Linked DNA regions of Terriglobus albidus. The protein of the gene in region 1 interacts with the protein of each later gene in a pairwise test. Links are inferred from orthologs where the notes say so. Each region holds a gene or a part of one and is shown on either strand. Other genes may lie near its edges. The genes, in order: pheT and secD.

Region 1 (14,887 bases):
ACTGGGTGCTACGGTGGACAACCAGCAGATCGATAATCTACCGCTGGTTAACCGCAACGTCGACCGCTTGCTGCAGCTTGTACCCGGCGTGCAGTCGGTGAGTACCATCAACAACCTCGGTTACCAGGAGATCAAGGTCCTGGTGAACGGATCGACGGACGGCTTCGTCGGCCAGGTCTCTTATTATCTGGACGGCGGGCTGAACATGACCGGTCTCCGCAACTCGGGCAACCAGGTACCGAACCCCGATGCGATCAACCAGTTCAACGTCGTAACCAACAACTACGCCGCACAACTGGGCCGTTACTCGTCTGCCGTGGTCAGTATTGTGACCAAGAGCGGTACAAACAGCTTTCACGGTTCGGTCTTCGAATTCTTCCGCGACAAGAACTTCAACTCGGTCGCGCATAACTCGACCACAAAGGGCGACTACAACCAGCATCGCTTTGGCGCGACGTTTGGCGGGCCGATCCGGAAGAACAAGGACTTCTTCTTCGGCAGCTTCGGCGTGTACCGTTTTCGTACAACAGCGACAAACAGCGGCAGCCTGCCGAGCGCTGCGCAGCTCAACGGCGACTTCTCCGAAAACCTGCCCTCGGACATCACCAAGTGCAGCGACACCCCCACATCGTTCGACAACGCGAACCAGAAGTTCCTGGTCTGCGATCCTGACCCTAATAGCCCAACCTATAAGCTGCCGCTGCCGGGTAATAAGCTGAAGTATCTCGACCCGACAGCCGTTAACGTGCTGACCTACATTCGCAGCGCGGTCTCGAAGATGCCGAAGCTGCCGTTTCAGACAGGAGATACGCAGTACACCTACCGTGTACGCGAACCCGCACCGGAGCAGAACGAAGAGTATCTGATCAAGACCGATCACCAGATCACGCCGGCACACCGGGTGACCCTGAACTACTTCCTGCTGAACTATAAGCTGCACGTCAACCTGGGCGGCTTCACGCAGCAGTGGTCGTCCTCTGACTATAAGAACAAGCAGCAGAATGCGAACGTCAGCGATATCTGGACGATCAGCGGCCGCACCGTCAACCAGTTCTGGCTAAGCTACACGCGGCAGAACGGCGGACGTAATGCGATTTCTGGAGATCCGTCCAAGAAGACTCTGGCGGACTTCGGTTCCGACCTGGGTGTTGTAGGCACTCCCTCGCTGGCGCAGATCTCGATTGGCGGTGTGGAAGGCTTCACACTGACGCAGGCCATCACCGGACCGAAGGCCGGAGCGAACGTGTATGGTGTCCGCGACGTTCTTTCAACAATGCGCGGCAATCACTCGCTGTACTTCGGCGGTGAGGCTGGGTTGGAGAAGGATTTCCAGCTAACGTCACTCAACAACTACGGAACGTTCAACTTCTCGAGCACGACCGGCAGCACCTTTGCGCGCACCACGAACGCCCTGGCTGACTTTATGTCTGGACGGCCTTCGGGCATGGGCCAGGACACCGGCTTGTATGCGAACGCGAACTGGTTCACCTATGGCATGTTTGCCCAGGACGACTGGCGCATTCTTCCGAATCTGACGCTGAATGCGGGTCTGCGCTACGACATCCAATTGGCGCCGACCGACAACCGCCACATGAACTCGAACTTCGTCCCGGGTGCGCAGTCGCACGCATTCCAGAACGTATCGATTGTGGGAACGACACAAAAACTGGCTCCGCTCGGTATGCAGTTTCCGGGTGACCCGGGAGTTCCGAACGGTGGCGCTTTCACTCCGCTTAACCACGTTTCGCCTCGCTTCGGCTTCAACTGGGACCCGAATGGCAAGGGTAAGACGGTGTTCCACGGAGCGGCCGGGCTGTTCTTCGGCGGCATCTCCGGCAACCAGTGGGAGTTCCCGTCGAACTACGCTCCGTATGCCGTACGTAATAGCGGCTACACCAAAGTAGTTTCCATGACGCATCCGTACCAGGGCGACCCGACCGAGTTTCCAACGGGCACGAACCCTTATCCCTCTCTCCAGTTCGACTACAAGTCGGGTACAGCAGCCTTCCTACCGTTCAACCAGCTCGTTGCAATGGATCCGAACTACCGCTGGCCGTACTCTGTCCAGATCAACTTCGGCTTCCAGCAGCAATTCGGTAACGGCCTGGCGCTGAGCGCGAACTATGTGGGCTCGCTCAATCGCAAGACGCCGCTGTACAACGACATCAACGGACCGATCTTTAACATCAATCCGGACACCGGACTCTCCGGCCCTTCCTGCTTTACGGATACGGCTCACAAGATACCGGATACCACCAAGGCCTGCGGCTACGCGAATACGAGCGCCACGATCAACAATCGGCGTCCTCTGAACTCGCAGTTCGGTTCCTCGGCGGCAAACCCGATCTACAGCAACGTGTGGATCATCCGCTCGAACCAGAACTCGAACTACAACGCCCTGCAGATCAAGCTCGAGAAGCGCCTGTCACACCACTTCAGCGCCAGCGGTTACTACACCTGGAGCAAGACGCTGCAGAGCAACACACTCGACTCAACCGGCGGCCTGAATGGCACGTTCGTCGACGCCAACTATCCACAACTGGAATACCGTCAGCGTTCTGACCAGGACCGCCGTCACATGATGACGATGTCCTTCGTCTGGAAGCCTGACTACTTCACGCAGTACAACCGTCTTGTGCGCACAGCGCTGAATGGCTGGACCGTCACGGGTATCTGGACTGCGAACAGCGGTCAACCGTTCACCGTCACCACCGGTAATGACAACTACTTCTCCGGCCTGGGCAACAACCGCCCGAGCCTGAAGCCTGGCGCCGTTGCCCACACGCTGCCGCAGGGCTCGCGTGTGGCTGAGATGAAGCAGTGGTTCGATACCTCGGTCTACTGCCGTCCGGGTACGGATGCCGGCTGCCCGGGCGTCGGTCCGGGAGGTCTGCTGGGCAATACGCGTCCTGCAACGCTCGACGTCCCTGGCTATCGCAATGTCGATGCTTCGCTCTTCCGCAGCTTCAATGTCTACGAAGAAGTGAAGTTCCAGCTTCGCGGCGAGTTCCAGAATGTCTTCAACCTGGTCAATCTGGGTGGACCTTCGGCGTCAATGTCGGCATCGAACTTCGGCCAGATCACCGGCAGCGGTGGCGGCGTCCGCGTCATCCAGATCGGCGGACGTGTCCTCTTCTAACGGAACACAAGCCAGCAACGGAAAAGGGAGCCTTCGGGCTCCCTTTTCTGTTGCCTATCCGACGCAGCTTGCCCGCAACCCGTGGCCACCATGTTTGTTGCGCGAAACAAGGCGCGACAAAGCGCGTTTGAGCAGAACGTAAGGCGGAGGTTACCGCATATGAATACGATCAAGTCGGCAACGAAGTGGATTGGCGGAGCGGCAATGGCTGCCGTGATGTTCTTCGGTCTCTCACACAAGGCTGAGGCGCAGCATGTCTCGTTCGGTGTGCAGGTCGGAGGTCCCGTCGTAGTCGCGGAGCCTGCGTATCCGTATGCGTATGCCTACAACGGTGGCTACTACAACGGCTATAACGGCTACTACCGCGACGACTGGCGCCGTCGCCAGCATTGGGAGCATGAGCGTTGGGAGCGCGAACGCCACTACGACCGTGACTACCGTCGGGACTATGACCATGATCGTGGACGCGGCTTCGACCGTGACCACGGCTACGGATACGGCTACGGACGCCGCTAGTTGAAAGATCTTCCACCCGGGGCGGGCGTACGTTTCCCGCCCCGTATTTTTCTTCTTTTAAATCAGCAACTTACAGTAGCGACCCGGGATTTTTTGAAAGGTTGCGCGCAACACAAAGCGAAGTTCGCCGTTCAACCCGATGTACGCAGGAGGTAAATGCGATGAGTGCTCTGAAGACAGTTTCCAGGTGGATTGCCGGTGCGGCGGTGGCCGGTGCGATATTCGTGGCGGCCCCGCAGAAGAGTGAAGCCCAGGTTGCGGTTGGTGTTCAAATTGGCGGGCCCGTAGTTGTGGCTCGTCCGGTTCCGCCGCCTTATTACCGGCCTTACTATGGCGGTTATTACCGCCCCTATGGCTACCGGCCTTATGGCTACTACGGTCCGAGACCTGTCTACTACGCTCCGCGTCCGGTGTATGTGCGGCCGGTACCTCCGCCCTACTACTACCGCCCGGGCGTCAGTTTCGGAGTCCGCGTCCGGTAACGGAAAGCATTAAAAATCCCCGCCCCACGGAGCGGGGATTTTTGTTTAAACCTGGTTTACAGAAGAGTGGCGTCGAGGGTGATTTCGGCAGCGGCAAGAAGCCGCGAGATGGGGCAGTTCTTCTTAGCGCCGTCTGCGATCTCGTGAAACTTCGCGGCATCAAGACCGGGGACACTGGCCTTGACGGTGAGCAGGATCTTGTTGACCGTAGGTGCGCCATTCACCATGTCGAGGGTAACCTTCGCGGTGGTGTCGATTGAGGCCGGCGGGGTGTTGTTCTTGGTCAACTCAGCCGAGAGAGCCATGGAGTAACAGCCGGCATGGGAGGCGGCGATCAGCTCCTCAGGGTTGGTGCCGGGCTTGTTCTCAAAGCGCGTAACGAACGAGTACTCCTGATCCTTGAGAACGCCGCTCTGCGTCGAGATAACGCCGCTGCCGTCCTTCAATCCACCCTTCCATACCGCGGTTGCGGTGCGATCTGCGATAGCCATCGATTCTTTCTCCTTGTACCGGGTTAGATGCTGCGATTTTTTTCGCGTTGCAGGTGTATGCTCCTGCCATGCAGACGCAACCTGAACAAACGGTTGAGACGGCCGCCGAGGATACGGAGAGCTGCCCGCTGCCCGGCGAACACCACCAAGTGTACTGTCCAACGTGCTCGGCGCGCCTTACCAGCCGGCGGTGCAAGCTGATCTGCGACCAGTGCGGGTATTACATGTCGTGCGCGGACTATTACTGAGACGAGTCTAGAGCTAGACATTTTTTTGTTTGTCATTTCGGAGCGTTAGCGGAGAAATCTGCTTTTCTACCGAGGCCTCTCACCCGGGCAGACTCCGAAAAGCAGATCCCTTTGGGATCACAAAAAGCGGTCGCTCCCAGGGCGATACCCGCCCTTCGCGATAAAACTGCGACGAATAGGGCAACGAAGGTAGTGGCTTAACCGAATTTGCCGATACGCCCCGTTCTCAGACGGTCACAGGCCTTAGGTTCGATAGACTATTGCCAGTACCCTGGCAATGAAGATCCTCTCCAACTGGCTCCGCTCCTACCTTCCTGCGCTCACTGTCTCTGACCGTCAACTGGCCGATGACCTGACCCTGCGCGGCATCGCCGTCGAGGGTGTCTTCGAACTGAACGACGACAATGGCTCTCTGTTCGAGATGGACATCACCACCAACCGTGTGGATGCGATGAACCATTACGGCGTAGCCCGTGAAGCAGCAGCTATCTATGACGTTCCGCTGTTGCCTCTGGATCTGGCGCTGCCTGCACCAGCTGCCGGTGAGTCTCACCCGGTCCGCATTGAGGCCAAAGACCTGTGCGGACGCTTTACAGCCCAGGTAATTCGCGGCGTCACCGTCAAGGCGACCGATGGCGACATCGCCTCGCGTTTTGCGGCGCTGGGGCAGAAGCCGATCTCGAACGCGGTCGACATTACCAACTACACCTGGCTGGCGATGGGCCACCCGACCCACGTCTTCGACCTCGACAAGATCGAGGGCGCCATTGTGGTGCGTACTGCCCGCAAAGGCGAGACCATCAAGCTGCTGGACGGAACCGATAAGGTGCTGGAAGCCGATGACCTGGTCGTCGCCGACGAGAAGAAGGCCCTTGGTCTGGCCGGCGTAATGGGCGGCTGGGACTCGCGCGTCACGGAAGAGACGAAGAACATTCTGGTAGAGGCTGCGTGGTTCGATCCGTCGAGCATCCGCCGCAGCTCTCGCCGTCACGGTCTGCATACGGATGCCTCGCATCGTTTCGAGCGCGGTGCGGATATCGCAGCTGCTCCGGCGGCCAATGCCCTGGTCTCGAAGCTCCTTGTACAGTTCTGCGGCGGCACCCTGACCGGAGCCATGACCGACGTTTTGATTCCGGAGATCGAGGCAAAGACGGCGAAACGCCCTCCCATTGCGTTGGCGGCAAGCGAAGTACAGCGCCTGCTTGGCTCAACAACCGATGGCCAAGGCATTACCGCCTGTGTCGTGGAGCAGTATCTGCGTGCCCTCGGCTGCGTCCTGGCTCCTGCCGGCGATAGCGCTTATGCGGTAACGCTTCCCTCGTGGCGGCTTGATCTTGAGCGCGAGATCGACCTGATCGAAGAGGTCGCTCGCGTGTATGGCTACAACCGTTTCGAAAACACGCTGCCGTCGTTCTCCGGTGGAGTGGTAGAGCTGCCCTACGAGGCTCCGGAGCGCGCAGTCCGGTCAACATTGCTTGCAGCGGGTTTCACAGAAGCGATCTCCAGTACCTTTGCCTCTGATGCCGATTCGCAAACCTTCGCCGGTGGCGGCGTGCCGATGGGCAATCCGCTGAATGAAGAGGCCGGTAACCTGCGTCCCTCGCTGCTGCCAGGCATGGTGACCATGCTGGCGACGAACCTGAATCGCGATGTGAACGACGTGCGGCTTTATGAGATGGGCACACGCTTCACCGGATCCACGACAACGGTCGTCGAAGAGCCGTCACTCTCTCTGGGAGCAACCGGCGGAGCCCGTGCCACCGCAGTTGTAAGCGAGGCCGATGCTCTCTTCTACGAGCTGAAGGGCGCGATCGAGAAGCTGTTTGCTCGCTTCCGCATTCCGGCGCATGTGTATGCGCAGGCGAACCTGCCATCGTGGGTCGAGCCAGGCCGCGGGGCCACCATCTCCATCGAAGGCCAGATTGTGGCCGTGTTGGGAGAACTCTCTTCTGCAGAAGCCGGCAAGCGCAAGCTGCGGCAGCCGGTGTGGCTGGCCGAGGTGAATCTGGCGAAGCTCTTCGCTTTCCCATTGCGCACGCCGGTAGCGCATGAAATCTCGCGTTATCAGGCGGTCGAACGCGACTTCTCGTTTGTCTTCCCGGATGCCGTGACATGGGCAACAGTAGAATCGGCGATCTACGGGCTCGACAACACCGAACTGTTGCGAGTGGCCCCGGAGGAGATCTTCCGCGATGCGAAGGGCAAGGCTGTCGCTGCCGGGCACTATTCCCTGCTGACCCGTGTTGTCTTCCAGTCGCAGGAGCGCACGTTGCGCGACGAAGAGCTGACGGGCTGGTCAGCCGAGATCATCAAAACGCTGGAAGGGCTTGGCGGAAAACTGCGTGCATAGCGCGTGTCATCCAATTCCTGTCAGTCCGGAGTTGAGTGACAGCCTGGGGTGCCAAGCCAGATTCCCCAGGTTGTGGATTTCCAGCCGCATATTCACCCGCGCGAAGGCTATACTTCGCCCAGAAGAGGTAGATTTTCAGCTATGAGCACCACCGCAACCACCGTAACCGTTGATGAACTGCAGGCACTCGAACAGAAGGTGCTCCGTGCCGTTGAGATTGTCCGCAAGGAGCGCGAAGAGCGCGCCGCCGCCGAGGCGAAGGTCGCGCAACTCACGCAGCAACTGCAGTCGTTGCGCGAACAGCTCGAGCTGCAGCAGATGGAGACCCAGGACGTTCAGACGCAGGTCGAGAGCCTGAAGGGTGAGCGCGAGAACGTGCGCGGACGCATGGAGAAGCTGCTCGAGCAGCTCGAGACACTGTAGGAGGAACGATGGCAGAAGTCCCCCAGGCCGTCAGTGTTGATATCTATGGGCAGATCTACAATCTGCGCGGTACCGATCCGCAGTACATCGAGCGCCTGGCTGCATTGGTCGATGCGAAGATGCGCGCCGTTGCCTCGCATGGCGCAACCGTAGATTCTCTGCGTGTCGCTGTTCTGGCCGCACTGAATATCGCCGATGAATTGGAACAGGCACGCGGCCGTTACTCAGAGCTTGAGGGCAGCGTGGAAGAGACCTCGACAACAGTACGCAACCGCGCCGATTCGCTGGCCGGTCTGCTCGATTCGATTCTGGAAGAACGCCGCGTCGGCTGACGAGGTTTCCGACCCCCGAATCAATAGAGCGAACAGACACGAAAAAGCCCCGCTGAGAGCGGGGCTTTCTTGTGTATTGCAACCGTGCAGATCTGAGGAGTGATCTGGGAAACGATCCGGGTTAGGCTTCTGCCGCAACCGGTTCGGCCTTCTCGACGATCGCCGGGCTGCCCTTGGCATCCTGGCCACCGGGCTTGCGGATGTCGATGCCGCCTTTGAAGAAGGCGCCGTCCTCGATGCTGATGCGGGCGGCGATCACATCGCCGGTCAGCGAACCTTCGCTGCGGATTTCCACGCGATCACTGGCCTGGCAATTGCCCCGCACCTTACCCAGCACGACGATTTCGCGCGCGCTGATGTTTGCGGCTACCTGACCGTTACGGCCAATCGTTACACGGTTCCCCGGCAGATTGATGGCACCTTCCACCTTGCCGTCGATGAACAAGCTCTCCGAGCCGGAGACTTCGCCCTTGACGACGAGGGATTTGCCGATCGTAGCCTGCTCGCCGGTATTGGCGGCAGCAGGAGAAGAAGAAGAAGCAGCGGGTGTCCGCGCCGCTGCCGGTTCATAGCCGGTCGCTGGCGTGGTCGGACGAATTGGTTCGGGGGTTGAGGTGGGCACGTTGCCGGGCTGGTTCGGTTTCCACATGGTGAATCCTGTTTCCTTTCGTTCGTACGCGTGTTTGACTGCGGCTCGCGTCCGCTGCCCTTATAGGGTTGATATTACTCCGTGGTTAATCCCCTAGTCGCAAAGTTTGCGGAAAACTGGGGACGGTTTCCACAGGGGACCTATCTTGTTACCAGCGAAGATACGGAGAAAAAAGGACTTCTCGCTCCCAGAAGGACCACCTTGTATTTTGCCAGTGGAACCCGGCACCATTAAGCCATGTTGACCCTAGATGAGTTGCTCAAGGAGGCTGAGGTCGCGCACGGGCATCTTTGTGCCGGGCAGATTCTCGGTGTGCGTATGGCAATGCTGGCCTGTGCCCGTCTGGGTATCGACGAGCCACGCGGCAAAGATCGCAAGCGGCTGGTGACCTGGGTCGAGATCGATCGCTGCGCCACTGACGCGATCGGTGTCGTCACCGGTTGCCGGTTGGGCAAGCGAGCCCTCAAACCAGTGGACTACGGCAAGATGGCCGCAACCTTTGCCGATCTCTCCCTGCCTTTGGGTGAAGACCGCTACAAAGCGATTCGCGTCTGCGCGCTGGAGAGCAGCAAGCAGCGGGCAAAGGAACTCTATCCCGACGTCGAGCCGAAGAACGCGCAGCAGATGCTGGCCTATCGCGAGATGCCGGAAGCAGAGCTGTTCAGCGAGGAGTGGGTCTCGGTGTACCTGCCGCCGAAGGAGTTTCCCGGGTACAAGGGAGAGCGCGTCGCTTGTGCGCAATGCGGAGAAGGTATCAACTATGACCGCTTCGTAGTTGGAGAAGGCGAAGGCGAGATCTTATGCCGAGCCTGCGCCGCACCGAAAGAGCGGTATTATCAGCCGATTTAGGTACCCTCTTTTTTTGTCATCCTGAGCGTAGCGAAGGATCTGCTTGTTCTTCCATTCCTCGCTGAAAGCGAGGAATGGACATCGCGCTACGCGCGATACTACTTTCGGCACCAAAAAGTCTGCGTGGAGAAGCAGATTTCTCCGCTACTACGAAATGACAAAGCAGGTCCTTCACTGCGTTCAGGATCACAACGTAAAAACTACTGATTCCGGATCGACCTAGTGCGCGTGGGTATGATCGCACTCGTGGTGCGCTTCTTCCGGAGGTGCGCAGCAATTCTCTTCCGCGCGCGGGCAGCACTCCATCTCGAACTGAATCGTCGTATGGGTGATGTGGAAGTTGCGGCGTAAGGCGCCCCGAATGCCATCGAGGATGCCGGCCTGGTCCTGCATCGGTACATCGCCAACCGTAACGTGGCTGGCCAGGGCATAACTCTGCGAGCCCAGGCTCCAGACGTGCAGATCATGCACATCGCGTACTCCCGGGATATCACGCATCGCCTCGCGGACATCGGCCAGGCAGAGATTGCGCGGCGTGCCTTCCAACAGGATGTTCAGGGTCTCGCGCACAATGCCGATACTCGACCACAGGATCATGGCGGCAATACCAATCGACAGGACAGGATCGATCCAGCGCAGACCGGTCCAGGCAATGGCCGCACCTCCGACGATCACAGCGGCCGTCGACAGAGCGTCGCCCATCATATGCAGGAAGACCGAGCGCAGATTCAGATCACGGCCCACGCGCCACAACAGCAGCGCGATGACGCCATTCATCACCACGCCGAAGGCGGCGACCGTCATCATGATTCCCGGCTGTACATCGACTGGCCGGTAGAGCCGTCCGACGGCGGCAAGGCCGATCCAGATGGCAATCACGATCAGGGTGAGGCCATTGACGAAGGCAGCCAGAACTCCGGCGCGCTGGTAACCGAAGGTCTTTTCGTCCGTGGCCGGCTTCGCCTGAAAGTAGACGGCCACAAAGCTGAGCAGGATGGCGAAGAAGTCGCTGGCATTGTGACCGGCCTCACCGACCAGCGCCAGAGATCGAGCGCGGATGCCGAACCACAGAGTCGCGATCACGTAGAGCGCCGTCAGCAGCAGAGAAAGCTGCAGCACACGCTGCGTTTTACCAGTCGGACTGCCGTGGACATGCATCGATCAGAGAGCTCCTGCGGAGTTACGTTCGCTGCCGCGCAGGCCGCTCCAGCTTTCGGCGAGCACGATGCTATTTCCCGGGTTGCGGGGATCGTACTTAATGCTCACGGGCAAGTCCCAGCGGACTTTGACAATACGGTCCCGGAGTGGTGTAACGTCCTGTGCGGCTTCGTATTCGACGCCGGCAAGCTCGTATTTGTAAACCAACACATCCGGAATCTCCTCGGGGCCGGTAGCTTCCACGATGGTACCGTCGATCAGCCTCCCGGACTCGGCCAGCAGCTGTCGGCGACGGCGTTCCAACTCCTCCGGGGAAGGCTTGCGCCGAAGCGCCAGCCATCCGGCGACCGCCACGGCGACGACGAATCCGGCGCCGATAGCGATGACCACCCGCGGATGGTGCATCACGGTTTGAACCAAAGGAAGCCCAGCAAAACGCATTGCGAAAGTACCTCAGACTTGCTGCCGCTAGTATGCCATCGCGGCGGTGCAGCCCTGGCGGATTTCCCACTACCCGACACTTATTTGATGCCCGGGCGGGCGGACGGGAAGCGCTGCCCGGCGGCGTACAATAAGGTGTGAGCAAAACCGCTGCAAGCAAAGGAAATTCCGTCCAAACCGGACACCAGATCGGGCATCCGATCGACCTCTCCGCCGGCCGCATTCGGTCGACGACGGTCATCTGCGTACGGCGCAATAACCAGGTGGTCATGGCCGCCGACGGGCAGGTCACCCTGGGGTCCAGCGTGCTGAAGCACTCGGCCAAGAAGATCCGCCGGCTGTACCAGGACAAGGTGCTGGCAGGGTTTGCAGGCTCGACCGCCGACGCCTTTTCGCTCTTTGGCCGGTTCGAGTCGAAGCTGGAACAGTACGCCGGAAACCTCGGCCGCGCGGCGGTGGAGCTGGCGAAGGACTGGCGCACGGACAAGATGCTGCGCCAGTTGGAAGCCCTGCTCGTCGTAGCGGACCTGAACCAGACCTTCCTGCTCTCCGGAACCGGCGATGTGATCGATCCGGACGAAGGCATCTGTGCCATCGGCTCCGGCGGCAGCTTTGCCCTCGCCGCAGCCCGCGCGCTGTACCAGAACACGGAAATGGGCCCACGCGAGATCGCCGAGAAGGCGATGAAGATCGCCGGCGACATCTGCATCTATACCAACCAGACATTCACGATTGAAGAGCTGAAGGCTTAAAATATGTCTATGGATAAGACGCTCGTTCGAGCCGCGAATCCAGAAGAACAAAAGGCTGATACCTATCGCTATTGGCAGAGTGTCTCCAGCGGGGAACGGATGCGCGCCACATGGGAACTGAGTTTGCGTTTCTACAGGCTGAAAGGGCTGGCCAACGATGGACAAAGACTTCAGAGAACTCTTGTCCGTACTCAACGCCCATAGCGTTCGTTATCTCGTTGTCGGAGGATATGCCATTTCCTTTCATGCGGAGCCTCGAGCCACGAAGGATTTGGATATCTTTATAGAGTCCACACCTCAGAATGCGACTGCGATCTATCAAGCGCTCTGCGCGTTTGGCGCTCCAATGGCAGAGATTCCGAAAGAAGTATTTGAGGACGGGACCACGACATTTCAGATCGGGGTAGCACCGTACAGAGTGGACATTATCCAGCAAATCGACGGGGTGGCGTTTGACGACGCGTGGAAGAGCCGCATCCCAGGACAGACGGATCCAGACGACCCGATGATGGTCAACTATATGTCGATCGACGATTTGATACGAAATAAGACAGCGAGCGGCAGACTCCGCGATCTGGCAGACGTTGAAGATCTACAAGCCGCCAAGCAAGCCCAGAAGAAGGACTAATTCCCATGGCCATCTACCTCCCCGGCACCGCCGAAGACCAGGCTCTCGCGCTCGACGAGCTGACGCCCCGCGAGATCGTCGCCGAACTCGACAAATATGTCGTCGGCCAGAAGGCAGCCAAGCGCGCCGTCGCCATTGCCCTGCGCAACCGCATGCGCCGTCAGAAGCTCTCCCCCGAGCTTGCCGACGAGATCATGCCTAAGAACATCATCATGATCGGGCCCACCGGCGTAGGCAAAACCGAGATCGCCCGCCGGCTGGCCAAGCTGACCAACTCGCCCTTCCTGAAGGTTGAGGCCAGCAAATTCACCGAGGTCGGCTATGTGGGCCGCGACGTCGAATCGATCGTTCGCGATCTCGTCGAGATCTCCATCGACATGGTGCGCGAGGAGAAGCTGGATGAGATCGAAGACAAGGCCGAGCTGAATGCCGAGGAGCGTCTGCTCGATCTCCTGCTTCCTCCCACACCCGTCGTACCGCCAGTGGCAACCCAGGATGGCAAGCCGCTGCTCGAAGGCAACGCTGAGACGGCGCAGGCCAGCGAGCACAAGACGCGCGAGAAGCTCCGCCAGCAGTTCCGCGAGGGCAAGCTGGATGACCGCACCGTAGAACTGGATGTCCGCGACAAGAATGGCCCCTCGTTCGAGATCATCACCAGCCAGGGCCAGGAAGAGATGGACGTCAACCTGAAGGACATGCTTCCCGGCCTCTTCGCTCCGCGCACCAAGAAGCGCAAGATGAAGGTGCCCGAAGCTTTCGATTACCTCGTGCAGGAAGAAGAGCAGCGGCTGATTGACCTGGACCAGGTGACCCGTCAGGCAGTGGAACGTGTGGAAGACTCCGGCATCGTCTTTCTGGATGAGATCGACAAGATCGCCGGACGCGAGGGCGGTCACGGCCCTGATGTCTCACGCGAGGGCGTACAGCGCGACATTCTGCCGATCGTCGAAGGCACCACCGTAAGCACCAAGTACGGCATGGTCTCAACCGACCATATCCTGTTCATCGCCGCCGGCGCCTTCCATGTTTCGAAGCCTTCCGACCTGATTCCAGAGCTGCAGGGCCGCTTCCCCATCCGGGTGGAGCTGCAATCGCTCACCGTGGAAGACTTCATCAAGATCCTGACCGAGCCCAAGTCCTCACTGACCAAGCAATACACCGCACTGCTGGAAACCGAAGGCGTAAAGCTGGAGTTCACTACGGAGTCGCTCCGCGAGATGGCGGAGTTTGCCTTCCGCGTCAATGAGACGACGGAGAACATCGGCGCTCGTCGTCTGCATACCATCATGGAGCGAGTACTGGACGAGGTCAGCTTCCAGGCTCCCGATCTCTTCAAGAGCCCGAAGATCGAAGACGGTCAGCCGGCGATTCCCGTTGAGGATCGTCAGACCAAGGCCGGTCCGGTGGAGAAGGTGATTGTCATTGGACCGGAGTACGTGAAGACGCAGGTCGCCAGCATCGTGAAGAACGAAGACCTGAGCCGCTACATCCTCTGATAACGCCCTGGATAAGGCGGCGGCATCGGAGTCCGATTACGAATGGTGCTGATCAACAGCCAGATCAGGCCAGCGAAGAAGAGGATCGGCGCCAGCGGAATCAGGATCCAGAGCGGGCTGGACGAGATAAGGCGGTCTCCGTGGACCGTTGCGCCTTTTTCCGTGTAGTTCCCGCCAATCGTCGCAAGATCGCCCCCGATGCTGGACCCCTCCTCCAGCGTAATGGGGGTAGCAAACGCGGCCACATCGCCTGAGATGGATTTGCCGCCATCGACCTGCAGCTTGCCGAAGGCAATCGCGACATCCCCGGTGACGCGTCCGTGCACAACAACGTCGCAGAAAGCACAGGCAATATCGCCAACGGTCTGGTCTTCTTCCACAACAATCTGGTTTCCAACTCCCGCACGATCTTCAGAGCTGCGGGCATGTGCCACGGCAGCGGAGATGGATAGTAGCGAAACGGCAGCAAGAATCGGTAGACGACGCATGAGATCCACTCCTGGCGGTGCACCCGATTCTACCGTGAGCACCGGCGGCTCGTACTAAAATTGAACTTTGGCCCTGTGCGCTTCATGGTGCACACAAACATGCGCCACGCCGGAAATAGACATGCCGCAGGAACTCGCAAAAGCTTACGATCCGACATCCATTGAAGAACGCTGGGCCCGGTACTGGATTGAAGAACGTCTGTTCGACGTACCAACCCCTCCTTCCGGTACGTCTGCGGGCGAGAAAAAGTTCGTCCAGCTTCTGCCGCCGCCCAACGTCACCGGCCGCCTGCATATGGGCCACATGCTGAACCAGACGGAGATGGACATCCTGGCCCGCTGGCACCGCATGAAGGGCGAGCGCTCTCTCTGGGTTCCAGGCACCGATCACGCCGGCATCGCCACCCAGATGATGGTGGAACGCCAGCTTGCGTCAGAGAACACC
Region 2 (14,889 bases), 740 kb from region 1 along the record:
AGCAGGGCTTCCAGACCTTTCCCCAGTGCGGCGCGTTTGGCTCCAGTGCTCATGGTTGAACGACTCCTGAGATGAGAAAACAGAGATCAGAGAAAAAACTTCATCGGCCGGCCTTCGGCTCATTGTGCAAGCACTATCCGGCCCATCCTGCAAATTACTACTTGTTGTAGGGCCAGAATTTGAACTCCTGCCCCGTCTTCGCTGCCTTGGCGCGTTCTTTCGCTTTCGGGCTTTCGATCTTGTTGCGCTTCAATAGCTCCAGGGCCAGGTCGCGGTAGGCATCGGACCCACGTGACCGCGGGTCGTAGACCATCACCGGCTTTCCGTGGCTGGGAGCCTCCGCCAGACGTACATTGCGGGGGATGGTGGTCTTCAACAGCTTGTCCCCAAAGAACTCCTGCAGATTGGCCGTGACCTGCTGTGCCAGGTTGGTGCGCTCGTCGTACATGGTCATCAGCACACCTTCCAGCGCCAGGCCGTGATTGAAGGCCTGGGAGACCCGGTCCAGCGTGCTCATCAGCTCGCTGATGCCTTCCAGGGCGAAGTATTCGGCCTGCATCGGTACGAGCAGGCCATCGGAGGCGACCAGGGCATTCAGGGTCAGCAGATCCAGGGCTGGCGGACAGTCCAGCAGGATAAAGGGAAAACGCTCCCGCAGCGGCTCCAGGGCATCCCTAAGCCGGAACTCCCGGCGATCCTGTTGAATGAGTTCGATGGTGGCGCCGATCAGGTTCTTGCTCGAAGGGATCAGCTTCAAGGTGCCAATCTCGGTCGTGAGCATGGCGGCGTCCGGCGTCACGGCGGTCATTAGCACGTCGTAGGTGGACGCTCGCTCGTCATCTCGTCCGAAACCGAGGCCGCCGGTGGAGTTTGCCTGAGGATCGATATCGATCAACAGGGTATCCAGGCCTTCCAGGGCAATGGCGGCAGAGAGGTTGATGGCAGTCGTCGTCTTCCCGACGCCGCCCTTCTGATTCACTATGGCTAGTACCTTGCTCATGGGAACAGAATTGAGCCTACGGGAGTGGCGATACGAGGTTCAATATGTAGCCCTCGGATACCTGTGGAACGAAGGTGGAAAAGTGTTGTTCCACGTGGAACACCTGTGACGAAAACCCGCGCCAGTGCTCTACGGGACGCATTCCGGGAGTTTTCCACCGGGAAAGAGCGGGAAGGTGAAAAAGGTTGAAAGTTGCAAACGGAAGTGGAAGGCGAAAGGCGGAGGTTGAGCAGCCGATTTTGCTCCTGAAACGGCCCGGATGTTCCACGTGGAACACCCGGATTGTCCCGAATCACCACAGACCCGTGTGCCTAGGTTCCGCCTTGGGACCTGGGAATTCGAGCGAAGCTCGAACCGGTTTTCTGTTTTCAAGCGAAGATCCTCGGATGTAGCTGGTCAGCCCCTAAAAACTGTTCACCCGGATGACTTCGCAGCGATTGAACCGCGCTCAGTACATAGCTCAATGTTCCACGTGGAACGGATTCCGGGTGAACAGATCTCTTTGGGTTTGTCATCCTGAACAAAGTGAAGGACCTGCTTTTGAGGTCCGCTCCATATCTGTCGGAAACCAGTTCTCTTTGTCATTTTGTAGCGAAGCGGAGAAATCTGCTTCTCCCTTCCGCGTCCCAGGTAGTCAGAGGCCGATCCTGCGGGATGACCAAACTACGGTTCGGGCTTGCGCTCGAAATACCCAGGTCCCAAAAGCGGGGCCCGGGGCTCCAGTACTGTCATCACCGAGGGCCTTGTTCCACGTGGAACATATCCATCCACGCCGTACGTCTCCAGCCCTCCTTCTTCAACCTGCCTGTTCCACGTGGAACAAAGCTACTACCCCATCCACCGACCCGGGCAGCGGCACAACGAACCTCGCGGGCCGGCGTAACTCCTCAACCTGGACACGGGTTGTCAGCAACATCAGATACCCCCCGGGACCAACCAGCTTCTCCGCCACCGGGATCATCTCCTGCATCTTGTCCACGGCCCGCATCGCGACGACATCGAAGCTCTCGGCCAATTTCTCCGCCCGGTCTCCCCAGACCGCTGTCTTCAACCCCAGCGTCCGAACGACCTCCCGCAGAAACGCCGCCTTCTTCCCTTGGGACTCCGCCAAGGTCACCGCGGTTTCTGGCCGCAGGATCTGGATCGGGATCCCCGGGAATCCACCTCCAGATCCCAGGTCGAGCAGCGTTCCTGTTTCCGCTGGCAATAATCCCCCGGCAAAGAGGCTCTCCCCGAAGTGCCGGCGCACCATCTCCTCTGGCTGTCGGATAGCCGTCAGGTTTGTCCGGGCATTCCACTTCAGCAGCAGGTCTAAGTACCCCGACAATTTCTCTGCGACACCAGCGGGTACTCCAGAGGGCAGATACGGTTGCAGTAAGGACTCCATGGTTTCCAGGGAAAGCGTGGTCATCGCGAGAAGTCTATCGCCCGCAGCGAACTTATGCGGAATTCAAAGCAATGTGGATAAGCCAAGCGATTAACTGTGTCATTTTTGCCACATCCGCACTTCTTTGAATCGGGGCTACTCTGACTCTCGTCACAAGTTTGGGACGGTGATTGGAACGAGTGTCAGGTAAGCCCCATTACGAACGCACCATCGCCTCGGAGATCAGCTTCTCCGGTATTGGCCTTCATTCCGGAGCTCCCGTCACCACGCGCCTTATCCCTGCCCCCGCAGGGTCAGGTATTGTGTTTCGCCGCACGGACCTGGACGGCTTCGAGATCCCTGCAAACAATCGCAATGTCGCCAAGGTCAGCTACGCCACCAGCCTGATGCGCCAGGGCGTACTCATCTCGACGACCGAGCATCTGCTCTCGGCCTTTATTGGTTACGGCATCGACAACGTCATCGTCGAGATCGACAACCTCGAGCTCCCGATCCTCGACGGCTCCGCCGGACCATACGTGACGGAATTCGAACGCGTCGGCAGCCGTCAGCAGCGCCGCAAGCGGGAATACATCCGCATCCTCAAAGAGGTCGAGGTCCGCGAGGGCGATAAGTTCATCGGCGTCTACCCCGGCACCGGCTACCAGATCGACTACCTCATCGACTTCCCTTCGCCGATCGGCCGCGAACGTTTCCTCGGCGACCTCGAGACCGGAGCTTACACCGACCTCATCGCTCCCGCCCGCACCTTCGGTTGGAAAGAAGATGAGGCCAAGCTTCGCGACATGGGTCTGATCCGCGGAGTCTCCGAGCAGTCGGCCATCATCCTCACCCGCACCGGTGTCCAGAACGGCCCGCTTCGTTTCCCGGATGAGTTCGTCCGCCACAAAGTCCTCGACCTCATCGGTGATCTCGCCTTGGCAGGCCGCCGCATTCAGGGCCGCGTTGTCGCCGAACGTGCCGGGCACGCCATGCATACCGCCCTCGTCTCCCAGCTCATGAAAGACCGCTCTACCTGGGAGCTGGCCTACGTCTACGACGAGGAGGCTGTCGAATCCGACGCCTTTGCCGGTCTGCAGCCTGTCCATGCCTAAAGCGGCGATTGCCCTTGGCTCCAATCTCGGTGACCGGCAGGAACACTTATCCCAGGCAATTCAGCAACTTAGTACGTTTGGCCAGGTTCTCGCCGTCTCTACCTTCCGCGATACCGCCCCAGTCGGCTATCTGGACCAGCCCCACTTCCTGAACGGCGCCTGCCTGCTGGAAACGGGGTTAACTCCTTTGATTCTCCTGCGGGAAATGCTCGAAATCGAGCGCAAAATGGGGCGAAATCGCGCGATTGTGCCGCAAAAAGGCCCTCGTGTGCTCGATCTCGATCTTTTGCTTTACGACGATCTCGTCCTGCACGAGCATGGGCTCACTCTTCCCCACCCGGCGATGCATGAGCGGCTCTTTGTACTTGAGCCGTTGGCAGAGATCGCTCCGGAGTGGGTCCATCCGGTATTACATAGCACCATCGCGGAGCTCCGCGATTCTCTTAGCTAGGCCATCCGCCTGTTGATTCCTCGAAACTGGGTGCCCCATCCATGGCGTAGCAATGGATGGGCACCCAGACTTGGGCTTCGTAAAATAAATCTGTGTCCCTTAGCTTTGAGCTCCTGAAAGAATCCGGCCCTGCGCGCCGGGCCACCCTGACCTTGCCTCACGGTGAGGTAGAAACCCCGGTCTTCATGCCAGTCGGCACAGCGGCCTCCGTCAAAGCCGTCCCGCAGGATGTCATGGAGACCAACGGAGCTGAAGGCAAAGGCGCGGGCATCATTCTCGCTAACACCTATCACCTCTATCTCCGCCCGGGACACGAGCTGATCCGCCGCGCCGGCGGAGTGCACAAGTTCATGAGTTGGAACCGCGCCATGCTCACCGACTCCGGCGGCTTTCAGGTCTTCAGCCTGAGCGAGCTGCGCAAAGTCACTCCCGATGGCGTCGAATTCCGCTCGCATCATGATGGATCAAAGCACTTCTTCTCGCCCGAACACTCCATGGAGGTCCAGATCGCGCTCGGCGCAGACATCATGATGGCCTTCGACGAGTGCGTCGAAACCCCAGCCACATGGGAGCGCACCAAAGAGTCGATGGGACTGACCCATGCCTGGGCGCAGCGATCGCTGGATTACTGGAAAGAACATCGTCATGAGGTGCCGTGGCATAACGAGCTCGACGGCAGTCACCAGTCGCTCTTCGGCATCGTGCAGGGAGGCATGTATAAGGACCTCCGTGCCGAATCAGCCGAGAGGCTTGTCGAGATGGATTTCCCCGGCTATGCCATCGGCGGGCTCGCGGTCGGTGAAGCGCGTGAGGTCACGCGCGAGATGATCGCGCATACGCTGGAATATCTCCCCAAAGACAAGCCGCGCTATGTGATGGGCGTTGGCTATCCCGACGAGATCGTCGAGTACGCCCGTATGGGTGTCGACATGATGGACTGCGTGCTGCCCACACGCGCCGGCCGGCACGGCCTTCTCTTCACCAGCCAGGGACGCCTGAATATCAAGAACAAGCAGTACGCCGAAGATCAGAACCCTCCTGATCCGGCATGTAATTGCATGGTCTGCCGGCGCTATACGCGTGCCTATCTGCGGCACCTGATGCACACCGGAGAGCCGCTGGCTCTTACGCTGGCGAGTGAACACAACCTCGCCTTCTATTTGGACCAAATGCAGGCGCTGCGAAACGAATTCGATCAAGCGGAATGATCGTTTTGCCGGCGAAGTGGCAGGGTAGCTAGGCAGGAACTATCTTGCCCGTAAATGCAATTGTGCAATGGGTAGGTTCCGTGACAAAGTTGAGGCATACAAGACGGGCCCGAAGCGCGCATTCAGAGCAGTAAGTACGGTAACGGCCAAGCAAGAGGATTGCTCCATGAAGCGATTTGCCTGTGGTCGTGTGGTCGCTGACCCCTCGACTCTATTTGCCGCGCACCATCTGGATGGAATTCTGGCAGGGGCGACGAAGTGTGCTCCTGGGGAGTACGGCCCCACTGCAACTTCGTTGACTGCACCTTCGGTGAAGGGATAAGCGCGCGGGCCGGCTATGTACATCAACCTCGCCAAGCGCGAGCAGCGGCGGCGCACGATTTCAGGTTTGCTCGAAGGCGATATTCCATTCGGCTTTCACTACCAGCCAATCGTCGATCTTGAACGCGGTCTTGTTACCGGCTACGAAGCGCTCGCACGCTTTCCTGCCGAAATCGCCTCGTCGCCGGATCAGGTCTTTCAGGCGGCCGGCGATCTCGGAAGACGTGCGGATCTGGAGAGCGTCGTTCTGCGGAATGCTTTTTGGGAGCGGTCGAAGCTTCCGCCGAAATGCTTTCTCACCATCAATGTAGGCCCGTCTCTGCTGCTCTCGCGGCAATGGCAGCAGCTATTAAAAGAGATCGGGCACTTCGGTGGAACCGTCTTTGAGATCACTGAAGACGAGCCCATTCACGATTACTCCATCCTCCGCTCCCGTCTCGATCAGATCCGTGAAGCCGGCGGCCACGTTGCGGTGGACGATACCGGCGCCGGATACGCCAGTCTGAAGCACGTCATGGAGCTGCGTCCCAACTTCATCAAGCTCGACCGGTTCTTTGTCGGCGGTTGTCACAAAGAGCCGGCGCGTTCCTCGCTGATCGAGATGATGGGCACCATGGCCAGCCGCATTGACGCCACGATCATCGCCGAAGGTGTGGAGACGGCAAGCGAGCTGGAAGAGCTGATTCATCTTGGTGTTTCGCTGGCTCAGGGCTACTATCTCGGCAAACCCTCCGCGGAGATGCTGCCTCTCCCTCCCCTGCAGGCCGAAGCCATTCGCACGCGGGCAGAGGCCAGACAGCAAGGCAACCTGTGGGGCGTGATCGACAGCTGCTTCACCTGTTTCGACGCGGACACAGCCGCAACCTACCTTGACGCGAACGACGAAGCGCATGTCGTCCTGCTGGTAGACGAGCGGAATCGTCCCTCCGGCATCATTGAGCGGCACTCCCTGATCGGCATTCGCCATCTGGTCCAGCCGATGAAGGTTCAGCGGGAAAGCGATCTGCGTGCAGTGCTCCAACGCTGCCTCAGCAGAGCTCCGGCCTACCGTTTCGACCCGGTCGTCGTCATTGGAGCCGACGGACGGGCGGCAGGTGTGGCTACCGTGGACCGGATGGTGAAGTTCGTCCTGGAAAACGGCCCCCTGCTCGATATGCGCGCGGCGGAGGTGCGGGCGCTGATGGGTCCGGGAGACAGGGATACGAAGGCAGGTACCTCCGGGTGTTAACAGACGTCTGCCTGGAGGCAGTTTCCTTGACATGTCGGAGCGGCCTCAGCGATGCTGGAGCCTAGCACCCTTCCATCCGGGCAGGCAGACCTGCGTCCGTTTACGGACGTAGCCATCGACCGGCATGACGCGGGCAGCGTCCATCCAGGACGGGCCCGACTTCTAAAAGGACATCGGGTGATCATTTTCGATCCGGTTGGTTCGCGTCTCTAAGGCCGCGCCCCACCGGTGTGTTGAAGGACGCTCGCGTTGACCGTATCCGCACCTGTCTCAGCCATGATCCTGCAGATTGCCCAGGGATCCTCTCTGGTTACGATGCTGCCTATCGTTCTTATGATTGCTGTCTTCTACTTCCTGCTGATTCTTCCGAATCAGCGCAAGCAGAAGAAGTGGCAGCAGATGCTGGGTGATCTCAAGGCCGGCGACCGCGTTACAACCTCCGGCGGCATCAAGGGCGTCATCCTGTCGGTAAAAGACGATTCGCTGATCCTGCGCGTCGCTCCCGACAACCTGAAGCTCGAGTTTGCCAAGAGCGCCATTGCCAGCGTTACGACCGGCGAGGAAGAAAAGTAGCCATGCAGAAGAAGCTCGCCGGTCGGACCGGCATTATTGTTGCGACTCTGGTCATCTTTACCTATTTCATCTTCTTCGGCTCCGGCCTGCCGAAGAAGGGCAGCGTGAAGCAACTGCTGACCAACAGCATCCACCTCGGCCTCGATCTCAAGGGCGGCACCCACCTGGTGCTGCAGGTGCACGTCGCTGAAGCTGTTGGCGCACAAACCGACTCGGATGTGGCTCGCCTCCAGACTGACCTGGCCAAGGCCGGAGTTACCGGTGCGCAGGTCGCCAAGCTCGACTCAACCAAGGTCGACATTATTAATGTTGCGAATGTCACGGCCGCCGACACCTCCAAGGCGCGCGGCGTTCTGAACGGTACCTCCTATTCCTCGACCTACGATGTGGCGTCGGTGCCGAACGGCTACACGCTGACCATGAAGCAGCAGTCGCGCAAGGAGATGGAGAGCACTGTTCTCCAGACCTCGATCGAGACCATCCGTCAGCGCGTTGACAGCCTCGGCGTTGCCGAGCCCGTCATCCAGCAGTACGGCCTGGGTGACAACCAGATCCTCATCGAGCTGCCCGGCATCGACAACGCCGACCAGGTGCATAACGCCATCCAGTCGACCGCTCGCCTTGAGATCCATGAAGTGGTCGGCGGACCTGCGGCTACTGAGGCCGAGGCTCTGCAGACCCTCGGCGGAGCGCTTCCTCCGGACGACATGGTCGTGAAGGGCGCGAGCTCGGTTACCGCCGCCGGCAACAGCGACATGTTCTACGTGCTCAAGCGCGTGGCCATCGTCTCCGGCACCGACTTCCGCGGAGCCCAGCCGGTTCGCGACCCCAACACCGGTCAGTCGCAGACAAGCTTCAACCTGACCAGCGGCGCCGGCGAGCGCTTCTATGAGTTCACCAGCGCGAACGTTGGCAAGGGCATCGCCGTGGTCCTCGAAAACCGCGTTCGCAGTGTGGCCAGCATCAAGAGCGCCATCCATGACTCGGGCGTGATCGAAGGTCTCTCCGAGGATGAGGCCAAGAACCTCTCGCTCATGCTTCGCACCGGTTCCCTGCCCGCTTCCATCTCGTATCTCGACACGCTGACCGTCGGTCCGTCCCTGGGCGCCGCTTCGATTACGCACGGCGTCTATGCCGCCGTCGCCGGCATGCTCGCGGTGATGTTCTTCATGCTCCTCTATTACCGCGGAGCCGGCATCAACGCCGACCTGGCGCTGGTTCTGAACCTGGTCATCCTGCTCGGCTTCATGGGCCTGACCGGATCGACGCTCACCTTGCCGGGTATCGCGGGCGTGATTCTGACCATCGGTATGGGTGTCGACTCCAACGTTCTGATCTTTGAGCGTATCCGTGAAGAACTGCACCTGGGCCGCGCGCCCAGCGCCGCGGTACAGAACGGTTTCGCGCACGCATGGATCACGATCATCGATACCCACGTGACGACGATCGTCTCGGCGGCCATCCTCTTCCTCTTTGGTACCGGTCCGGTCCGTGGATTCGCCGTGACTCTGACCTTCGGTCTGTTGGCCAACATCTTTACCGCGGTCTTCGTCTCGCGCACCATCTTTGACGCGATCCTGAACCGCAAGCAGCGCGGCGAAGCGCTCTCGATCTAATACGGAATTCTCGGAGCAACAACAGTGGAACTGTTTCGCGATATCAATATCGACTGGCTGGGCAAGAAGTGGTATCTGCTCGCCTTCTCTCTTGTCTTTTCAGTGTCGGGCATCTTCAGCATGCTTTTCTGGCACAAGATTCCATACGGCGTCGACTTCAAGGGCGGCACCCAGGTGCACGTCAGCTTCGACCGCACGCCGAGTGAAGACCGCATCCGCGCCGCCTTCGATGCCGTCGGCATTAAGGATGAGAAGGTCCAGGCCGTGAGGGGCGACGTGGGCGCCCGTCCCGAGGTTCTGATTTCATTGCCCGAAAAGAGCGACGCCACCGGCTTCGATGCCCGTGCGGCTGTTCTTAATGCCCTGGAAACGAATTATCACGACGGCGGCTTCAAGGTGGAGAGCTCTCAGACCATCGGACCGACGGCCGGCGAACAGCTTCGGCACCAGGCCCTGTTTGCGACGCTCTACTCGCTGCTCGGCATGCTGGTCTATCTCTGGTTCCGCTTCGAGCTCATCTATGGCGTGGCTGCCGTGGTGGCCGTCTTCCATGACACCCTGATCACCATCGGCGCCTTCAGCCTCACCAACCAGGAGATTACGCTCACGGTAGTGGCGGCAATCCTGACGCTGGTCGGTTACTCCATGAACGACACGATCGTGGTCTTCGACCGTATCCGCGAGAACCTGGCGACGGCGCGCCGTGAGACGCTGTCGACCGTGGTGAACCGCAGCATCAACCAGACCCTGAGCCGTACCATCCTGACCTCGGGTCTGACCTTCCTTACCGTTCTCTCGCTGTATCTTTTCGGCGGAGAGGTGCTGCACGGCTTCAGCTTCGCGCTGGTGGTCGGCATCCTGATCGGTACCTACTCGTCGATCGCAGTGGCGGCTCCCATGCTGGTGGCGTATCAGGACTGGCGCATTGCCAAAGGTAAGGCGGCATCGCTTCCCGGCGGCAAGCGAGCGTAATTGCGGTTGGGTTGCACTGTCTTTAGTGCAACCCAGAAACTTTTTCAAATTTTTTGGGAACACCTCCCCATTCCGGGAACAAAATCAGAATCTGCGGTGTCTGTAGCACGTAGCTCACCTCCAATTTGAGGGTTGCAACTATGTTTGAAGACTCGTTGATGGAATCCGGCGGCAAGATCAAGTCCAAGTCCAAGTACTGGATGATCGCTACCTTTAGTTTCAACGGGGTCATCATTGCTCTGATGATCCTGATTCCGCTGCTGTATCCCGAAGCGCTGCCTAAGACGGCGATGACGGCGATGCTCAGCGCGCCTCCGCCGCCTCCGCCTCCGCCACCTCCGCCGCCTCCGGCGCAGGTGGTGAAGCCGATCAAGGTCATTAGCGAGCTGGACCAGGGCCTGCACGCTCCGACCAAGATCCCCAAGGACATCAAGATGGTTAAGGAAGACGCTGCGCCTCCGCCGCAGGTCGCCGGTGTTGCCGGTATGGCGGGCATGGGGGGCGGCTCCGGTTCCGGCATCGCTGGTGGTGTTCTCGGTGGTATCGGTACGGCTCCGGCTCCGGTCGTGAAGGTGGCTCCTCCCAAGGGACCGACTCGCGTTTCGGCCGGTGTGATGGCTGGACAGATCCTGGTGAAGACCAACCCGGTCTATCCTCCGATCGCCCGCGCCGCTCACGTACAGGGTTCGGTTGTGCTGCATGCCGTGATCTCGAAGAGCGGCACCATCCAGAACCTGACGGTCATCAGCGGACCTGAGATGCTGCGTAACGCGGCCGTCGAGGCTGTGCAGCAGTGGAAGTACAAGCCCTACCTGCTCAACGGTGAACCCACCGAAGTGGATACCACCATCACCGTAAACTTTACGATGGGAGGCTAAGTCTCAAGACTTAGCAGCAGGTTTCGACATTGCGGGGGCTGTGGCCCGGCTGGCACAGCTCAAACAATTAACGTTTTGCATCACACGTAGTACCGGAAGTCCCAATCAGGAGGAAAGAATCAAGTGATTCTCGCTCATCTCGCAACTTTCGCCCCCCACAGCATCGGCATGTTTCTCCAGGAGGGCCAGGTAAGCTTCTCGCTCATGGGTCTGTGGACGAACATGGGCTGGCTGGCCCGTATCGTCGCCATCATCCTGTTCATCATGTCGATCTGGTCGCTGGCTGTGATCATCGATCGCGCCCTGTATTTCTCGGCTGCCCGTAAGCAGTCCCGTGAGTTTGCTCCCAAGGTTGCCGGCGCTCTGAAGGACGGCCGTCTGGATGAGGCGATCAAGATCGCTGACCGTTCCAAGAAGTCGCACCTGGCCGAGGTTGTTACCGCCGGCCTGCAGGAGTTCCGTTCGTTTGGTTCCGGCGGTTCCATCACCGAGGACCAGATCGAGTCTGCCAAACGCGCTCTGGAGCGCTCCGAAGCTATCGTTCACGCCAAGCTGAAGCGCGGCCTGGGCGGTCTGGCCACCATCGGTTCCACCGCTCCGTTTATCGGTCTGTTCGGTACGGTAGTCGGTATTCTTAACGCCTTCCAGCAGATCGCTACCCAGAAGACCTCCGGTATCGGCGCTGTCGCTGGCGGTATCTCGGAAGCTCTGGTAACGACCGCGTTCGGTCTGCTCGTAGCTATCCCGGCCGTTATGTGCTTCAACTTCTTCACCGGTAAGGTTGAGTCCTTCGACGTGGAGATGGATAACAGCTCCTCGGAGCTGGTGGACTACTTCATCAAGCAGTCGCACCGCTAAACAGCCCAAGCGAGAATCTCCGCCTCGTACCCCGGTCAGCCGCCGCGAAACGGCATGACCGGGGTACGGGCGGCCTGAAACCCTCGCAGTACGAAAAGACTCGCTTAAGGAGCAACTCCAATGGGAATGGCATCTCGGAACCTCGAGGGTGCGGTAAATTCCAACATCAACGTCACACCGATGGTGGACGTGATGCTGGTGCTGCTGATCATCTTCATGGTCATTACCCCCATGTTGAACAACAAGGTGAACGTCGAACTGCCCAAGGCGAACGCCGCGGTGATCATGGAAGACGCGAATAAAGAAGATTCCGTGGTCGTTGCTGTGACCCGTGACGGCAAGGTCTTCCTGGGCGGTGACCAGGTGACTGTTGACGATATGGGCGCCAAGATCTCGGCCAAGCTGGAGAACAAGACCGAGAAGCACGTCTACCTCCGTGGCGACGCCCGCGCGAACTACGGCAAGGTAATGGACGCTGTCGACGGTATCCGTTCGGCCGGCGTAAGCCAGCTCGGTCTGCTGACCGAGAAGACTGAAGATCAGTAAGTAAGCTCAAGATTCGCCGCCCAAGCGCGGCAACGAAGGAGATTCAGCTATGGGAATGAGTGCCGGTGGTGGTGGCGGCGTCTCTTCTGACATCAATGTGACGCCCATGATCGACATTCTGCTGGTGCTGCTGATTATCTTCATGGTCATCCAGCCCACGGCAGTTCATGGACTGGACACCCTGGTGCCTCAGCCGCCGAAGGACAAGAACCAGCAGGAGAACCCCAACGACCGCACCATCGTGGTGCAGGTGTTGTCCAACAATGGCCGTCCTGCCTACAAGATCAACGACACGGACTTCGCGAAGGATGGCCTGACGCCCAAGCTGCAGGAGATCTACGCGACCCGCGCCGAAAAGGTCATGTTCGTCAAGGGTGACAAGGACCTCGACTTCCAGTACGTCGCTGAGGTGATCGACTTCGGACACGCCGCCGGCGTGGACAACATCGGTCTGATCACGCCTCGCGTCGAGGCTGGACAGTAAGCATACGGTGAGCTTCTGCCGCGCCTGGGCTCTCTGCTCATGCGTGCCCGGAAGCACGTCGTCGACATATGCCCTACACGGGCGGTGGCACACAGCTGCCGCCCGTGGTGTCTTTAGAGCATTTTCCCTGTTGCTGGGTATCCCGGGAAGAGCATGCAGTGGCGTTTTCATTGAGGAAAACGCCCATAGATGCATAAGCCCTGCACGACACCTACAGGAAAAATGCTCCAATGCTGTGCTCGCTCATGACTTCCTTAACGAGGTCTTTATGACATTCACAGCAGCAACCCGCATCGCCTCTGAGATCAACGTCACACCGCTGATCGACGTTCTTCTCGTTCTGCTCATTATCTTTATGGTCATTGCTCCCATACCCAGCCACGGCATCGGCGCGGCGCTTCCCCAACCGGCGACGCATTCGGCCCCGGAACCGGTCTCCGTTCCGTTAGTAGTGCAGTTGTCCTATGGCGATCGTGGGGTACCCGCCTATGCTTTGAACCGTCAGGAGATAGCTCCTGATGAGGTGGGCAGCCGTCTTGCAATGGCAATGAACCTGAGGCAGGACCACACCGTTTTTTTACAGGCGGATGAACGTTTTGACTTGCAGGCGGTCGCCGGCGCGGTCAATACTATCCGCCGCGCAGGGGCCTCGGAAATTGCTTTGTTAACCAGAAAAGACTGCAACCAGATGAACTGCTGAACCGTCTTCGGAGGAGGGTTACCACCTGATCGGTACCGATCAGGTGGGCCAATCTCCTTTTCACCTTCAACTACTGGCCATGCGTCATGCTATGCCTTTACAATCATCGTGCAAGACTGTCGCGCTTCTCGCACGCAATCCGGCAAAATCACTACATCGCGAATTCTCAAGGAGACCCTTCGTCCAATGAAATTCCAGCTACGTGTTCCGGCAATGGCCGCACTTCTCCTGGTTACGCTTCTCTCGGCCACCGGATGCAACCGTCTGAAGGCCCGCGACCAGCTCACGAAGGGCATCGCATCCTTCAAGGCCGCGAAGTACGAAGACGCTATCAATCATTTCCAGCAGGCTCTTGATTACGATCCGAGCTACGACGTGGCCCGTCTCTATCTCGCCACCACGCTGGCATCGCAGGTAGTGCCTAACCTTGAGACGCCTGAGAACCTCAAAACAGCACAACGTGCAATGGATGGTTTTCAGCAGATCCTGACGAAGGACCCGAAGGACAAGACTGCTCTGCAGCAGATGGCTTCCATCAGCTTCAACCTGAAGAAGTTTGATGATGCGAAGAACTGGCAGAAGAAGGTGATCGAGGTCGATCCCGCTGCCTCTGAGGCTTATTACACCATCGGCGTAATCGACTGGATGCAGTCGTATAAGAACGCCACCACCATCCTCGCCGCCGATGGCCTGACCGACGGTGGCGACGGCAACCCCAAGAAGAGCAAGGACGCGTGCGCCAAGCTGCAGGCCCAGAACACCAACCTGGTGAGCGAAGGTCTGGAGTATCTGCAGAAGGCCGTCGATAACAACGCGACTTATGAGGAAGCCATGACCTACCTCAACCTCACCTACCGCCGTAAGGCTGACCTCGAGTGCGGCAACGATCCCGCTCGCAAGGCCGACCTGGATAAGGCGCAGGAGTGGAGTGACAAGGCCATGGGCGCACGTAAGGAAAACGAGCGCAAGAAGGAAGAGAAGAACAAGGGCGGCGTCACGATGTAGTCTTCGCCCATGCGACGAGAAGCGCAAAGGCCTCCCGCAAGGGAGGCCTTCTTCTTTGCCTCTCTTGACTACGGTGGCCCACCTTGAATGGCGTTGAAGGGCTTCGTTGAAAGTTAAAAGTTGAAAGTTGAAGAGGTACGGCATGGACAACCGGGATCGCATGGATAGCCCAAACACCGGGTGCCCCGGGTCCCTCGGGGACCTGGGCATTCGCGCACCGCGCGAACCACCTTTTGTCATTCGCAGAACGGATCGAGCTCCGCTCGATACTCCCACATAAGCTTCGCGTATGTAGGGCACCCGACCAGACTCACCCATGCAGTACTTTTCCAACTTTCAACCTTCAACTCGGCGCGCTCTCGACACTACTCCTCTTCGACGTCTAATTTCTAACAAGCGCCGATGGCCCTCTCTTCCTCCCAACTCCGCCGCGAACTCTCCGCTCGCGGCCTCGCGCTTGAGCGCGAGTACGAAACAACCTATGGCCGCGACGACCTCCACACGCCATCGGTCTTATTCCAGGAAGATGAGTTGGGCCAACATGGCAACTTCCATCCATCGAGCTACC

The links.
Region 2: the proteins of pheT (region 1) and secD interact in binary tests that used the Escherichia coli proteins (3 or more experiments, as listed by UniProt). The link is inferred for Terriglobus albidus from one-to-one orthologs.

The regions. Positions count from the first base shown.
Region 1 is NZ_CP042806.1:1,357,252-1,372,138, reverse strand. What follows is about bases 4,725-7,689. They hold pheT (phenylalanine--tRNA ligase subunit beta), read left to right. Parts: upstream 4,725-5,153; coding sequence 5,154-7,226; downstream 7,227-7,689. Other genes in these bases: FTW19_RS05460 (cell division protein ZapA), read left to right, coding at 7,658-7,689; FTW19_RS05465 (hypothetical protein), read left to right, coding at 7,368-7,649. Also shown: FTW19_RS05490 (TonB-dependent receptor), read left to right, coding at 1-3,139; FTW19_RS05485 (hypothetical protein), read left to right, coding at 3,299-3,655; FTW19_RS05480 (hypothetical protein), read left to right, coding at 3,817-4,137; FTW19_RS05475 (OsmC family protein), read right to left, coding at 4,194-4,628; more of FTW19_RS05460, read left to right, coding at 7,690-7,981; FTW19_RS05455 (bactofilin family protein), read right to left, coding at 8,103-8,630; FTW19_RS05450 (FmdE family protein), read left to right, coding at 8,868-9,479; FTW19_RS05445 (cation diffusion facilitator family transporter), read right to left, coding at 9,699-10,637; FTW19_RS05440 (hypothetical protein), read right to left, coding at 10,641-11,042; ATP-dependent protease subunit HslV, read left to right, coding at 11,216-11,830; FTW19_RS05430 (DUF6036 family nucleotidyltransferase), read left to right, coding at 11,988-12,458; ATP-dependent protease ATPase subunit HslU, read left to right, coding at 12,464-13,954; FTW19_RS05420 (polymer-forming cytoskeletal protein), read right to left, coding at 13,942-14,442; FTW19_RS05415 (valine--tRNA ligase), read left to right, coding at 14,564-14,887.
Region 2 is NZ_CP042806.1:621,116-636,004, forward strand. Bases 6,605-9,571 are described here. They hold secD (protein translocase subunit SecD), read left to right. Parts: upstream 6,605-7,264; coding sequence 7,265-8,878; downstream 8,879-9,571. Other genes in these bases: FTW19_RS02600 (EAL domain-containing protein), read left to right, coding at 6,605-6,689; yajC (preprotein translocase subunit YajC), read left to right, coding at 6,939-7,262; secF (protein translocase subunit SecF), read left to right, coding at 8,903-9,571. Also shown: FTW19_RS02570 (ParB/RepB/Spo0J family partition protein), read right to left, coding at 1-53; FTW19_RS02575 (ParA family protein), read right to left, coding at 158-1,000; 16S rRNA (guanine(527)-N(7))-methyltransferase RsmG, read right to left, coding at 1,797-2,411; lpxC (UDP-3-O-acyl-N-acetylglucosamine deacetylase), read left to right, coding at 2,567-3,481; folK (2-amino-4-hydroxy-6-hydroxymethyldihydropteridine diphosphokinase), read left to right, coding at 3,474-3,932; tRNA guanosine(34) transglycosylase Tgt, read left to right, coding at 4,025-5,140; FTW19_RS25675 (hypothetical protein), read left to right, coding at 5,307-5,462; more of FTW19_RS02600, read left to right, coding at 5,478-6,604; more of secF, read left to right, coding at 9,572-9,850; FTW19_RS02620 (energy transducer TonB), read left to right, coding at 9,991-10,728; FTW19_RS02625 (MotA/TolQ/ExbB proton channel family protein), read left to right, coding at 10,852-11,586; FTW19_RS02630 (ExbD/TolR family protein), read left to right, coding at 11,707-12,132; FTW19_RS02635 (ExbD/TolR family protein), read left to right, coding at 12,182-12,616; FTW19_RS02640 (biopolymer transporter ExbD), read left to right, coding at 12,885-13,316; FTW19_RS02645 (hypothetical protein), read left to right, coding at 13,503-14,321; FTW19_RS02650 (PGN_0703 family putative restriction endonuclease), read left to right, coding at 14,724-14,889. UniProt on the Escherichia coli protein: Part of the Sec protein translocase complex. Interacts with the SecYEG preprotein conducting channel. SecDF uses the proton motive force (PMF) to complete protein translocation after the ATP-dependent function of SecA.